Regions from separate parts of the Gracilibacillus caseinilyticus genome, predicted to be linked through region 2. Evidence: a T-box and tRNA genes for the amino acid it is inferred to sense, from the RefSeq annotation. Region 2 holds a T-box; the other holds one or more tRNA genes.

Region 1 (7,443 bases), 260 kb from region 2:
ACTTCTATTTTTAATTCTTCTACCATGGTTTCTTCTGGTACTTTACGAATAATTTCACCATGGCGGAATAATAATCCTTCTCCTCGAGCACCGGCAATGCCAATATCTGCTTCTCTAGCTTCACCTGGACCATTTACTGCACAACCGAGCACAGCAACTTTAATAGGAGCTTTGATGGTGGAAATATATTCTTCGACTTCATTCGCAATCTTAATTAAATCAATTTCAATTCGTCCACATGTAGGACATGAAATAAGTGTTGCAGCGTTAGACGCTAATCCGAATGTTTTAAGCAATTCTTTTGCAACTTTAACTTCTTCTACAGGATCAGCACTTAGTGAAATACGCATTGTACTTCCGATCCCTTTACTCAAAATAGCTCCCATTCCGGCAGCACTCTTTATACTTCCGGCAAATAGTGTACCAGACTCTGTGATACCTAAATGTAGCGGATAAGGAATAACTTCTGCTGCTTTTTCATAAGCCTCGATCGCTAAATTAACATCCGATGCTTTTAATGAAACGACAATATCATGGAAATCAAGATCTTCTAAAATTTTAATATGGTGTAATGCACTTTCAACCATACCATCAGCAGTTGGGTAACCATATTTTTCAAGAATATGTCTCTCTAACGAGCCAGCGTTAACACCAATCCGCATTGGAATCCCTTTTTCTTTCGCTGCATTGACCACAGCTTCTACTTTATCTCGTTTTCCGATATTACCAGGGTTGATACGAATTTTATCTGCTCCACCTTCAATGGCTTTCAAAGCTAATTTATAATTGAAATGAATATCAACAACGAGCGGTATTGAAATTCTTTTCTTTATTTCAGGAATAGCATTAGCGGCACGCTCATCTGGACAAGCAACTCGCACAATCTGACATCCCGCTTCTGCAAGACGTTCTATTTCTTTAACGGTTGCTTCGACATCGTGTGTTTTTGTCGTAGTCATCGACTGAATGACTACTTCATCTTTGCCACCAACCATTACATTCCCGACTTTTACCGGTCGCGTATCTTTTCGATGTATTAAAGCCATAAATAAAATCGCTCCTTTATTCCGATTTACAAAAAAACTCATGTAGAAAATTTTACGTTTTTTTAATTGATTTTAGACTTCATTATAAAAATATGGTTTTAGGTAACTTTATTACCACATTCCATTATAAAGGTTAAACCAATAAAAGAGAAGTATCAAACCTTATACTTCAATAAAAAATCATGAAAAAATAATATTTTGAAACGAAATAATTTCTTCATACGTATGATATGATAAGTAGAAAACAGAACGAGGTGAGGATAATGTTTACATTATCGGCAGATTGGATGAGTTTTGTCGTTGTTGGTTTGGCAACCCTCTTTCTAATAGGGGAACTTTTGGTAAATGCAAAAGGTATCTTTAGCTTGTTAGGTATCGGATTTATTTCGATATATTTTGCGTCTTATCTTGATCCGGCAATGTTTTTTGTCATGTTGGTGATATATTTTGTTGGTATTATATTCATATTAATTGATGGCAAAGTATTAAATGATGGTACACTGGCTGTTATTGGACTTGTATGTATGATCGTATCAGTCGGTTTTACAGCACCTAATTGGATTTCAGGACTCTATGCAGTCATCGGTGTATTTATTGGCGGGATTGCTTCCTTTGGATTTTTAAAAGTATTTCCTAAGCGTAAGATGTGGACAAAAATAACACTATTTGATCAATTAACAGAAGAAGCTGGCTATTCCAGTATGAACAGCACTCATCAATCCCTAGTAGGAAAGCAAGGACTTACTACAACGGATATGCGACCAATTGGAACAATATTAATTGAAGACACAGAGTATAGTGCCATATCGCAAGGAAAATGGATCAGCAAACAAACAGAAGTAGAAGTGGTCAAAGTAGATGGAACAAAAATTTTAGTGCAAGAAAAAAGAAAGTCTGCCGGATAACACCAGCAGACTTTTTCTTTTAAAAGTAAAGAACGCAACATAGAAGTCAGTCATAAAGCCGAATTACAGATTCATACTGAAGAAATATGGATTCTTATAATACGGATGATGTAAAGTGTAACTGTCTAACAATTAGGCTATTTTGAAATGTTTTATGGAAATATGCTCCGCGTCCTGTGGGCACGGCTTCGGCTCGCACTGACGCATGCGGAGTCTCCGCATATTTCCTACGCTTTAGTGAAGTGCTACTACGTACGTAACAGCTAAAAGCAGTAGTGCTAGGCATTACGATATTTAGAATTAGAATGGCATGACAATTATGGATATGCTCTATATGCTAGTTCTTGCAAAAGTTGCAGAGTTTTATCCTAGCGTAGGCTAACCACTTAGACTCCCGCGGGACTGCGGTGACCCCCATTTATTGGACAAGTTTTTAGCCTATCTCTACAAACTGATTTCAAAATTACCATTAAGCCAGTTGACACAATCCGTATTATAGATAGCTTAAGCCGGTGGGGGAAGCTCGTTTTTTCTTTATCTAGATCATATAGCCAGATTATATTTAATAAGGTGGTAAAGCAATATTGTTATCCTATAAAAAAGCAACCTGATTAATTTTACATTTCATAACCTTACAGGGAAAAGAATGTAACTAAAATTTCGTTAAACGCTTTCAATCATGGAATAACTTGGTACAATAAAAATAAGTGTTAATCTTTTGTAAATTTTATATAAAAAGCCTTTACAAAATATATACCTATCATTAATAATGAATTGGTGTGTGCGGAAAGTTTGTCAACTTATGTCGGAAATAAAAATGGATAAGAATTTTAAGCAATACTTTCGGCACAATGGTCATAATAAAAAGAAAGAAAAAGTTTTGTGAGAAGGGATGAACACTTTTGGATTTAAATGTACAAGCTATGATCTTGGAGTTTGTTGCTGGCTTAGGTATTTTTCTATTAGGTATTAAGTACATGGGCGAAGGATTACAAAAAACAGCCGGTGACCGATTACGAGATATTCTAGACAAATTCACCAGTAATCCTTTTATGGGTGTACTTGCCGGGATTATTGTAACCATCTTAATTCAATCCAGTTCGGGGACAACTGTATTGACGGTAGGATTGGTAAACGCAGGATTTATGACGTTGCGACAGTCAATAGGTGTTATTATGGGGGCAAACATCGGTACTACAGTAACAGCGTTTATTATCGGTTTTGACCTGGGTGAATACGCGCTGCCAATCATGGGTATCGGCGCACTACTTATATTCTTTATTAAAAATAGTAAAGTAACGAATATTGGGATCACCATTTTTGGTTTTGGATCATTATTCTTTGGACTGGAACTAATGAGTTCAGGCTTAAAACCATTACGTGATTTGCAAGCATTTCATGAATTAACGGTTGACATGTCCAATAACCCGATACTCGGTGTTATTATTGGAACAGTATTTACAGTTGTCGTTCAAAGTTCAAGTGCTACCATCGGTATATTGCAAAGCCTCATGATGGAAGGTGCTATCGAAATAAAAGCAGCCTTACCTGTATTATTCGGGGATAATATCGGGACAACCATTACTGCTGTGTTAGCATCTATCGGTGCAACAGTAGCAGCCAAACGAGCAGCATTAACTCATGTAATATTTAACGTAATAGGGGCTACAATAGTTATCATTTTCATCGGTGCTTATAGTAACTTTATAAGCTACATTCAAGGAGCACTGGAGTTAAATCCGTCGATGACTATTGCCTATGCACATGGTATATTTAATATGCTAAACACTGCCGTACAGTTTCCGTTTATCGGTTTATTAGCATTACTTGTAACAAAAATCATCCCTGGTGAGGATGTAGAAATAGAATATAAACCAAAACATTTAGATCCAATTTTTATTGAACAATCTCCTTCTGTCGCATTAGATCAGGCAAAAGCAGAAGTAATCAGAATGGGTGAGTATGCGACCAAAGGATTGGAAGAAACAAGTCTGTTCTTAAACAAACAAAATCCGAAGACCTCTGAACTTGCTATACAAATTGAAGGGGCATTAAATAATCTGGATAGGGAAATTACTTCTTATCTGGTAGACTTATCTAAGAAAGATTTCTCGGAATCAGAAATTAACAAACATTCAGCTTTAATTAATTCAGTTCGTGATATTGAGCGAATTGGTGATCACTTTGAGAACATTATCGAATTAGTCCATTTTAAAATGTCCAATAAAGTTGATATTACTGAGCAAGGAATGATCGATTTAAATGACATGTTTGATTTAACAATCATTACGGTTAAAGAGGCTATCAGAGCTCTGGACACTATGGACAGAGAAGCAGCCTTAAATGTTGTGCAAAAAGAAAATGAAATTGATAAAATGGAAAGAACATACCGTAAAAAACATATTATTCGGTTAAATGAAGGTGCATGTTCGGGTGCAGCAGGTATCGTGTTTGCTGATATTATCAGTAACTTGGAACGAATCGGTGATCATGCTGTGAACATTGCAGATGAGGTATTGGGAGAACGTTATAAACAATAAATAGTGGGAAATAGTCTGGGTGATTCCAGACTATTTTCATCTCTTATCGACAAAAAAATAAAAAATGCAATAAAACTATTGACGATCTAATATGGATATGGTAAATTATTAAATGTCGCTTCAGTAATTACATAATTTATTCCACAGTAGCTCAGTGGTAGAGCTATCGGCTGTTAACCGATCGGTCGTAGGTTCGAATCCTACCTGTGGAGCCATGGCGGTGTAGCTCAGCTGGCTAGAGCGTACGGTTCATACCCGTGAGGTCGGGGGTTCGATTCCCTCCGCCGCTACCAAACATAATGGCGGTCGTGGTGAAGTGGTTAACACATCGGATTGTGGTTCCGACATACGTGGGTTCGATCCCCACCGGTCGCCCCATTATATAATATACGTAACATAGGACCCTTAGCTCAGTTGGTTAGAGCTATCGGCTCATAACCGATCGGTCGCAGGTTCGAATCCTGCAGGGTCCACCAACTACATTCGGAGGAGTACCCAAGTCCGGCTGAAGGGAGCGGTCTTGAAAACCGCCAGGGGCTTCACGGCCCGCGGGGGTTCGAATCCCTCCTCCTCCGCCATATACATATTAGTTGGTTGAATTTCATAAAGGATTGGCTCGGTAGCTCAGTCGGTAGAGCAACGGACTGAAAATCCGTGTGTCGGCGGTTCGATTCCGTCCCGAGCCACCATTTCTAAACAAGCATTAGATAAAGCTTGTTTTTTTATTTGGCTACCCTTATTTTCCTCAGTGGCATTTTTCATATTTCAAGCTTCAGCTAGATAAAACTACATCGATTCTTGTATAAAATATATACAAAAAGGAATGCTAAATAGTTGCATTTCAATAAAATGATTTGATACCATTCTGAATAGAGAGATTTTTATACTTTCTAATTAAAAAATAGGAGGAATTAAACATGGCAAACTTTACATTACCAGAATTATCTTATGGATATGATGCATTAGAGCCTCATATTGATAAAGAAACAATGAACATTCATCACACTAAACATCACAACACTTATGTTACAAAATTAAATGCTGCACTTGAAGGTCATGATGATTTGGCTAGCAAATCAATCGAAGACATTCTTGCAAATCTTGACGCGGTACCTGAAAATATCCGTACAGCAGTGCGTAACAACGGTGGCGGACATGCTAATCACAGCTTATTCTGGACATTGCTATCTCCAAATGGTGGCGGTGAACCAACAGGTGAATTAGCTGACCAGATCAATGCGACATTTGGTAACTTTGATAAGTTCAAAGATGAATTTGCAGCTGCTGCAGCAGGTCGTTTTGGTTCAGGCTGGGCTTGGTTAGTAGTAAACAACGGTAACCTTGAAATTATCAGCACACCAAATCAAGACACTCCTATTTCAGAAGGTAAAGCACCAATCTTAGGATTAGACGTATGGGAGCATGCGTACTACCTTAAATACCAAAACAAACGCCCTGATTACATTGCAGCATTCTGGAATGTAGTGGATTGGGATAAAGTAGCAAGTCTATATAGTGAAGCAAAATAATCTCCATTAACATTAAAAGGACTATAGTTTGATACTATAGTCCTTTTGTTGTGTTTCCTTCTTTTCTCTATGATTCATATGTATAACTCCGCCTTTCTAGATCAAAATAAAGATTAGATTGTAGTGAGGTGTATACGATGAATCATAAGCCGAAATCTTCGACAAACCGATTACCCAACAGTAAAGATTTAAAAATACTCTTAACAATTGGCGGACTGTATTCGTTAGCTACTTTTTTATCGAATGCATTCGTAAATGTTTTTTTATGGAAACAATCAGGCAATTATGTAGATATAGCGGTATACAATTTATTTATTTACATATTACAACCGATTGCGTTCGTGATTGCAGGTAAATTTACTAAGAAAGTGGATCGAACTCTTATTATCCGTTTTGGTGTAACATTTTTATCTATATTCTACGTCACTGTATTGTTAGTTGGCGACCAAGCCTCGAAAATACCTTATCTTCTAGGGGCTATTTTAGGAATTGGATATGGTTTTTACTGGCTAGCATTTAATGTTTTAACGTTTGAAGTAACTGAGCCGGAATCTCGTGATTTTTTTAATGGTATTTTAGGGGTCTTACAATCATTAGGCGGCATGATTGGCCCCTTCGTTGCGGGATATATTATTTCGAAGCTGGATAATTTTCAAGGATATAGTATTATTTTCTTTATATCCTTTTTTTTATTTTTATTAGCAGTGGTTTGTTCGTTTTTCCTCAAAAAGCGAAAAGCAACTGGACGATTTCTGTTTCGGCATGTTGTAGAGGAAAGAAAATCAAACAGTAACTGGCGATTTATTCTTAATGCGCATATTTTTCAAGGTTTACGGGAAGGATTATTTATTTTTATTGTAGCAATTTGGGTATACATTGCTACGGACAGTGAATTTGCTTTAGGATCCTTTAATCTTCTTTTTTCTTTTTGTTCATTTGTTGGTTACTATGTGATCACGAAGCTAACAAAAAAAAGCAATCGAAAAAAGACAATATTTTTCGGTGGTTTATTGCTATATCTGGGAGTAGGTATCTTTGTATTTCAACCTGGCTTCTGGATGTTGTTATTGTACGGAGTGGTAGTAGGGGTGGCTTACCCAGTCTTTAACGTGCCGTTTATTTCCCTTACGTACGATATTATAGGTAAAGCCAAGGGAGCAAAAGAATTAAGAATAGAATATATAATTTTCCGAGAATTGTTTGTTAATATTGGCAGGGTATCCGCCATTTCACTATTTATTATTGGCGTATTAGTATTTGACCCGGAATTTATTATACCAATATTGCTGCTGACAATCGGATCTGGGAACCTTATTGCGTATTATTTTGTGCGCAAAACAGATTCTTCTATATATAACACTCCATCATAGTAAAAGCACAGATTTTCGTGTTATACTATAAAGGATGTTTTCATCAGGGGGAG
Region 2 (7,443 bases):
TGAAGTTGGTGAGTTAGCGAATGAAACAAGATGCTTTAAGTATTGGAGTGTCAAACCGCCCAGTGATAAAGAAGTCATCTTAGAGGAATATGTAGATGGTATTCATTTCATTTTATCTTTAGGTTTGGAACTCGGTCTGGAACAATATGAGCACAAACCAGAAGGACAAGCCCTTGAACTGCCGGCATTGTTTTTAGAAGTATATCATGCTATTTCAACGCTCAAAGATACACCTTCTATCAAGGTATATCATCAGGTATTTAATACATATATAACGCTTGGAGAAGCATTAGGTTTTACTGCAGAAGATATAAAAGGTGCTTATATGGACAAGAATAAAGTGAACTTTGAGCGTCAAAATCAAGGCTATTAATCTGAGGAGGATGTTAAGATGTCAGCGAATGAACAATTACAAATGTTGCAGGAATTAACGGATGCAAGATCGGTACCGGGAGATGAGAAAGAAGCCCGTGAAGTGATGAAAAAATGGATCAGTCCATATGCGGATAAGGTGTATACTGATCATCTTGGCAGTCTCATTGCTGAAAAGAATGGGGATGCCAATGGACCGAAGATAATGGTAGCAGGTCACCTTGATGAAGTTGGTTTCATGGTGACACGCATCGATGATAAAGGATTTATTTATTTCCAAACAGTTGGCGGCTGGTGGAGCCAGGTAATGCTTGCACAGCGCGTAACGATTTTAACAAAAACAGGTGACGTCACAGGTATCATTGGTTCAAAACCACCGCATATTTTATCTGCAGAAGCACGGAAAAAACCAGTCGAAATCAAAGATATGTTTATTGATATTGGTGCATCCAGCAGAGAAGAAGCACAGGAATTTGGTGTAAAACCAGGTGATTCAGTTGTGCCATATTTCGAATTTACGCAAATGAAAAATGAAAAATTATTGTTGGCAAAAGCTTGGGATAATCGCATTGGTTGTGCAATCGCTATCGAGGTATTGCGTCAGCTGAAAGAAGAACAACATCCTAACCGCGTCTATGGCGTTGCGACTGTCCAGGAAGAAGTAGGCTTACGTGGTGCGAAAACATCTGCAAATGCAATAGAACCGGATATCGGTTTTGCTGTTGATGTTGGTATCGCGGGTGATACACCAGGTGTATCTGACAAAGAAGCAGACAGCAAGATCGGGGATGGCCCACAGATCATTTTATATGATGCCTCAATGGTTTCTCATAAAGGATTGCGTGATTTTGTGGTAGATACGGCTGAAAAGAATAATATTCCGTATCAGTATTCAACCATGGCCGGTGGAGGAACGGATTCCGGTTCTATCCATGTAACAGCTAATGGTGTACCAGCATTGTCCATTACAGTTGCAACGCGCTACATTCATACACATGCAGCGATTCTGCATCAGGATGATTTTGAAAATGCAGTGAAACTGATTGTGGAAGTTATTAAAAAATTAGATAGAAGTACTGTCGATTCCATTACATTTTCTTAATCGGTGTGGCAAAAGGAAAGGATAGGGGAAGCTGCTTCGCCTATCCCTTTTTCGTGCATAGAGAAACCATCAAGCAAATTGCAGAGACCACGCTCAAGGTGAAGGCTGTGTTATTGTAATACGGATTATGTAAAGTGGAACTGTATGTCAAGATGAACTCATAGCTGATCATCACGTTCATTTTTCACGATTATATAAGATGTATACATACAATGTAAGAGTAAAGCCGAACATAGCATGAATCTTGTTTGATAAGACTTCATGTTATGTTCGGCTTCTCATTTGACTACATTCTGTTACCCCAGGGTCTTACAAGTTTTCCGTTATGCTAAGTAACTCCCAAGAACTTTTTTGACATATGCTTGTGTTTCAGAGAAAGGTGGTATTCCTTGGTACTTATCAACATTCCCGGGACCGGCATTGTAAGCAGCTAGTGCCAGTGATTTGTTGCCATCATAACGATCCAGCATTTCTTTTAAATATTGCGTGCCGCCAAAAATATTTTCCGTGGGATTAAATGCATTTGTAACACCTAAACCACTTGCGGTACCTGGCATCAATTGCATTAATCCTTGCGCACCTGCCTGGCTAACAGCATCCGTATTATAGTTTGATTCGGTTTGGACTACTGCATCGATCAATTTTGCATCGACATTATACGTAGCAGCAGCTTGTTCAATGATCGATTGTATATCTTGATTCGATTGATCCGTTGATATGCTGGTCTGTACATTGCCAGCTAACACATCACGAATTGATTGACTTGTAGCAGTAGCATTTAAAAATTGTTCAGCCGGAAGCTGATTGTTGGTCGTATAGGCTTGTACGGAATTATTCATAACAGTTTGCAGGAGCTGTGCGAAATCGGATGAGGAAGAAGTACTATTTCCTGCACCGGTTATCGTAGACATTGCCTGCATCTGCATGAGTGGATAGAATGATTGAACGTTCAATGATATAATCTCCCTTTTAGTGCGTGTTCAACAAGGAGGACAAAAAGCGCAAAGAACGGAGAAGTAAGCGAACGCAGAAGTTCACAATGATTTTTCCTGGACTTTTTGAACATCCCTTTTAGTAAGATATAACTATGTTTACTATACCTTTAATCATTGGAAAAAGCAATCGATTTTTTAGGAGGTTATCCAGCCTTTTCATCATTTGTATGACAGGCAGTTCTAACAATTTCTTGGTATTAATTAAAAAACGTCGCAGTTCTAATTGAGCTGCGACGTTTTCTTCTTATTTTTGGCTAACTGCTTCTTCTAAAGCTTGTAAGACTTCTGTTTTTTCTTGTTCATCTGCATTTTGCCAATATAATTCAAACAAAACACCAAGACCAGGTAACATTTTTTCTTCACCACTTTGGATGGCGTCGACGATTGTAGCTTCTAATTGATTGGCATTATTTCCAGTGACATTGGAAATAATTGCTTTACGCAAATTTAAATCCATTTTTTCACCCCATCTTCTGTCATTATTTCATTTTAGTTTGACCTTAATGTGTCATAATATGTATGATAGAAGCAATTAAAGAAGAGGAATGAAGTAGACATGTTAACATCTGTGAAAAATGAAAAAGTAAAAAGCTGGCGCAAATTAAAAAAGAAAAAAGAACGAGATAGTGAAGGGAAATTTCTCATTGAAGGGTATCATTTAATCGAGGAAGCAATGAAAAGTGAATGGAACATAGAAGAAATTATTTACCAAACAGGTTCGGACGTAGAAGGTGGTTGGAAACACTTCCCGTTACATGAGGTGACAGACAATGTCATGATGGCAATAACGGAGACAAAGAATCCCCAAGGAGTATTGGCTGTTATCCACAAAAAAGAAGGGAGTAATGCTAATATATCACGAGCACTCCTTATTGACAGAGTACAGGATCCTGGAAATGTTGGGACAATGATTCGAACAGCAGATGCTGCAGGATTTGACACAGTTATTCTTGGAGAAGGAACCGCTGATTTATACAATGACAAGGTGATCCGCGCCACACAAGGTTCACTTTTTCATATGGAGATTTATCAAGCTAATTTGAACGATACCATGAATGAACTGAAGCAACATGGTATAACGGTGTGGTCTACCGGGTTAAGCAATGCCGACTATTATCATGATTTAGCTATCCCTGATAAACTAGCTATTATTGTCGGCAACGAAGGAGAAGGTGTTGCTGCTGAAATAATGGCGCAAGCTGATCAAAATGTAAAAATCCCGATATATGGAAAAGCGGAGTCATTGAATGTCAGTATCGCTGCAGCAGTTCTTATGTATGCAACAGCAAAAAAAGTTTAAATTTTTTCGGGAAAAGAGAACAAGGACTTGCATCCCGCTACAAGCTTGCTTATACTATATTAAGTAAAAACAATTATAAAAGGCGATGAAAGAGTCAGTAAATATGTCATGAATCGTTGGCAGGGAAGAAGCACCGTAGACTGAGAGTGTTTCTAGCGAGTACATATTGAAATTTCACTCTGGAGCTGACACTTGGACCTTGCCTGATGCAAGTAAAGGTGTTCCGGGAAAACCGTTATCTGATTACTGAGGTGGATATAGCTCATTTTGCTGTATCAACAAGGGTGGTACCGCGATACATACAGTCTCGTCCCTTTTATAGGGATGAGGCTTTTTTTATTGTTTTTGAAATCAAAAAGGAGGTTCCAAACATGAAAGAACAATTGCAAGCATTGGAACAAGAAGCATTACAAAAAGTAGATGAAGCAACATCACTGCAAGCATTGCAAGATGTACGTGTTGCCTATTTAGGGAAAAAAGGACCCATTACAGAAGTGTTAAGAGGCATGGGTAAGTTATCAAAAGAAGAAAGACCTGTCATTGGTGAGTTAGCTAACACTGTACGAGGCAATATCGCAACCTCACTAGACAAAAAGAAAGCAGCAATGGAAGCAGAAGAGTTAGAAAAACAATTAGCAGATGAAACCATTGATGTGTCCTTGCCTGGACGCCCTGTACCAACTGGTGGCAAGCATTTGTTAACTAGTATAGTTGAAGAAATTGAAGACCTTTTTATCGGTATGGGATTTGAAGTGCGTGAAGGTCCTGAAGTAGAAACAGATTACTACAATTTCGAAGCATTAAACTTACCAAAGGGTCACCCGGCTCGAGATATGCAGGATTCTTTCTATATTACAGAAGACATCTTACTGCGAACGCACACATCACCAGTGCAGGCACGTACGATGAATATGATTAAGGGCGAACGTCCGGTGAAAATGATTTGTCCTGGTAAAGTGTACCGTCGTGATACAGATGACGCAACGCATTCACACCAGTTCACTCAAATCGAAGGATTGTATGTTGATCGTAATGTGCGTATGAGCGATTTAAAAGGGGTATTAGACCGCTTTGCTAAACAGATGTTCGGTTCAGATCGTGAAATCCGCTTACGTCCAAGCTTCTTCCCTTTTACAGAACCGTCGGTAGAGATGGACATTTCGTGTAAGGTTTGTCATGGGGATGGCTGCAGCGTATGTAAAAAAACAGGTTGGATTGAAATTTTAGGTGCTGGTATGGTACACCCACGTGTATTAGAAATGGCTGGTTATGATCCAAAAGAGTATAGCGGATTTGCCTTCGGAATGGGCCCAGAACGAATTGCGATGCTGAAATATGGTGTCGATGATATTCGCCATTTCTATACGAACGACATTCGATTCTTGAAACAGTACCATCAAGCATAAGGAGGACGAGAAAGCATGTTAGTATCATTAAATTGGTTAAAAAATTATGTCGATATAGATCAGTTAAACTACGAAGATTTAGCGGAACGAATTACGAAATCAGGGATAGAAGTAGAAGGATTGGAAAATTTTGCAATACCAGCAAAGAACGTTGTTGTTGGTTATGTGGAGAGCTGTGAAAAGCATCCGAATGCAGATAAACTGAATTTATGCCAAGTGAATGTAGGCGATGAAACGTTGCAAATTATCTGTGGCGCACCGAATATTGCAGCAGGCCAAAAAGTAGCTGTAGCCAAACCAGGTGCCGTACTGCCTGGAAATTTCAAAATCAAAAAGGCTAAATTACGTGGTGTAGAATCTAATGGTATGATCTGCTCCATGCAAGAATTGGGTGTGGAAGAAAAGTATGTACCGAAAGAGTTCTCAACTGGTATTTTCGTATTTCCAGAAGATGCGGAAGTTGGTACAGATGTAACGTCATTGCTTAATTTAGATGATGTTATTATGGAATTAGGATTAACACCGAACAGATCGGATGCCTTAAGCATGTTAGGCGTTGCATATGAAGTTGCAGCTATATTAGATGTACCGATCCGATTACCACATACGAATTATCACACAATTGAAAAAAATGTAGCAGACGCTGTAACTGTAAAAGTAGAAGCAACTGAGCAGAATCCTTATTATGGAGCGTTTGTTGCAAAAGATGTAAAAATCGGACCGTCACCACTTTGGATGCGAAATTGTTTGATGGCAGCAGGAATTCGACCGATTAACAATGTTGTAGATATTACGAATTATGTGTTACTGGAATACGGACAGCCGCTTCACGCTTTTGATTACGATAAATTCGGATCCAACGAAGTAGTCGTAAGAATGGCAGAAGAAGGGGAGAAATTTGTAACGTTGGATGATCAGGAACGCACATTAACGAATGAACATCTTGTGATCACGAATGGAGAAGTCCCAGTAGCATTAGCTGGTGTTATGGGTGGAGCTGACTCAGAAGTATCTGAAGAAACGACGACAGTGTTACTAGAAGCTGCTTACTTCGCAGGTCCAACAGTTCGCAAAGCATCGAAAGATTTTGATTTAAGAAGTGAAGCAAGTACGAGATTTGAAAAAGGTGTCGATCCGAATCGTGTTCGTCTTGCCGGTGAGCGTGCCTGCCAGCTATTAGAAAAATATGCAGGTGCTCAAATTTTGACTGGTATCGCAGCTTACGATGCATTAGATTATACGGAAAAAACAGTAACGATCTGGTCCTCTGTTATTAATGATCGTCTTGGTACTGCTATTTCTAATGAAGACATTGCCGATATCTTGCGTAAGCTACACTTTAAATATGAACAAGATGATGAAACATTCACGGTTTACGCACCAACACGACGTCAGGATATTGTTATTTTCGAAGATATGCTCGAAGAAGTGGCACGTATTTATGGCTATGATAATCTGCCATTTACATTACCAGCTGGAGAACAAGCTGGCGGTTTAACAGAATACCAAGCGTTAAAACGTCACATTAAACGCTTTTTGGAAGGGGCAGGTTTATCAGAAACTGTCACTTATTCCTTAACCAGCGGGACAAGAGCAACGGAATTAGTAAGTCCAGAAGTCGCAGAGAAAATGGTCTCTGCTGTTTCGTTGTCCATGCCGATGAGTGAGGAACACAGTACATTACGTCTCAGTATATTACCAGAGATGCTAGCATCTGTTTCCTATAATTTAGCTCGAAAGCAGTCAAATATCGCTTATTATGAGCTAGGAAGTATCTTTCTTTCTGAAGAAGAGCAAGTGACGACACAACCAGAGGAAAAATTACGCTTAGCAGGTGCGTTAACCGGTGAGTGGACCTTGCAGCCATGGCAGCAAGAGAAAAAAGCAGTCGATTTCTTTGTTGTAAAAGGTATCTTAGAGGCGTTATTTGGGTCATTGAATACAGAAGTGACCTTTACACAGGCGAAATTGGAAGGCATGCATCCAGGTCGTACTGCTCAACTGTTCGTAGGTGACCGTTCTGTCGGCTTTGTTGGTCAATTACATCCACAATTGCAAAAAGATTATGATCTCAAAGAAACGTTTGTTTTTGATGTCGACATGGATTATATTTTAGCGAGCTATCAGAATGAACCAAGTTTTGCTAAGATTCCACGTTTCCCAAGCGTAACGAGAGATATTGCACTTGTGGTGGATCAACATGTTGCGGCAGGCGCTGTAGAGGCAACAATTGCACAAGCCGGTGGAGCTCTGGTTCAGCACATTCAA

What was found. The T-box of region 2 lies ahead of pheS (phenylalanine--tRNA ligase subunit alpha). A T-box ahead of a tRNA ligase gene usually reads a tRNA of that ligase, here a tRNA-Phe.
Region 1: it has a tRNA-Phe gene. The T-box ahead of pheS (phenylalanine--tRNA ligase subunit alpha) is inferred to sense a tRNA for this amino acid. The anticodon was not compared.

Annotation. Positions count from the first base shown of each region.
Region 1 covers NZ_CP095072.1:3,251,625-3,259,067, forward strand. Annotated here, with positions in the region: gene ispG (flavodoxin-dependent (E)-4-hydroxy-3-methylbut-2-enyl-diphosphate synthase) at 1-1,046, opposite strand, end outside; gene MUN88_RS15355 (NfeD family protein) at 1,310-1,951, shown strand; gene MUN88_RS15360 (Na/Pi cotransporter family protein) at 2,854-4,491, shown strand; tRNA gene MUN88_RS15365 (tRNA-Asn) at 4,632-4,706, shown strand; tRNA gene MUN88_RS15370 (tRNA-Met) at 4,708-4,784, shown strand; tRNA gene MUN88_RS15375 (tRNA-His) at 4,794-4,869, shown strand; tRNA gene MUN88_RS15380 (tRNA-Ile) at 4,891-4,967, shown strand; tRNA gene MUN88_RS15385 (tRNA-Ser) at 4,977-5,069, shown strand; tRNA gene MUN88_RS15390 (tRNA-Phe) at 5,105-5,180, shown strand; gene sodA (superoxide dismutase) at 5,409-6,020, shown strand; gene MUN88_RS15400 (MFS transporter) at 6,158-7,390, shown strand.
Region 2 covers NZ_CP095072.1:2,988,464-2,995,906, forward strand. Annotated here, with positions in the region: gene MUN88_RS14025 (dUTP diphosphatase) at 1-373, shown strand, start outside; gene MUN88_RS14030 (M42 family metallopeptidase) at 392-1,474, shown strand; gene MUN88_RS14035 (lytic transglycosylase domain-containing protein) at 1,798-2,427, opposite strand; gene sspI (small acid-soluble spore protein SspI) at 2,714-2,926, opposite strand; gene MUN88_RS14045 (TrmH family RNA methyltransferase) at 3,026-3,769, shown strand; T-box leader at 3,846-4,087, shown strand; gene pheS (phenylalanine--tRNA ligase subunit alpha) at 4,141-5,175, shown strand; gene pheT (phenylalanine--tRNA ligase subunit beta) at 5,191-7,443, shown strand, end outside.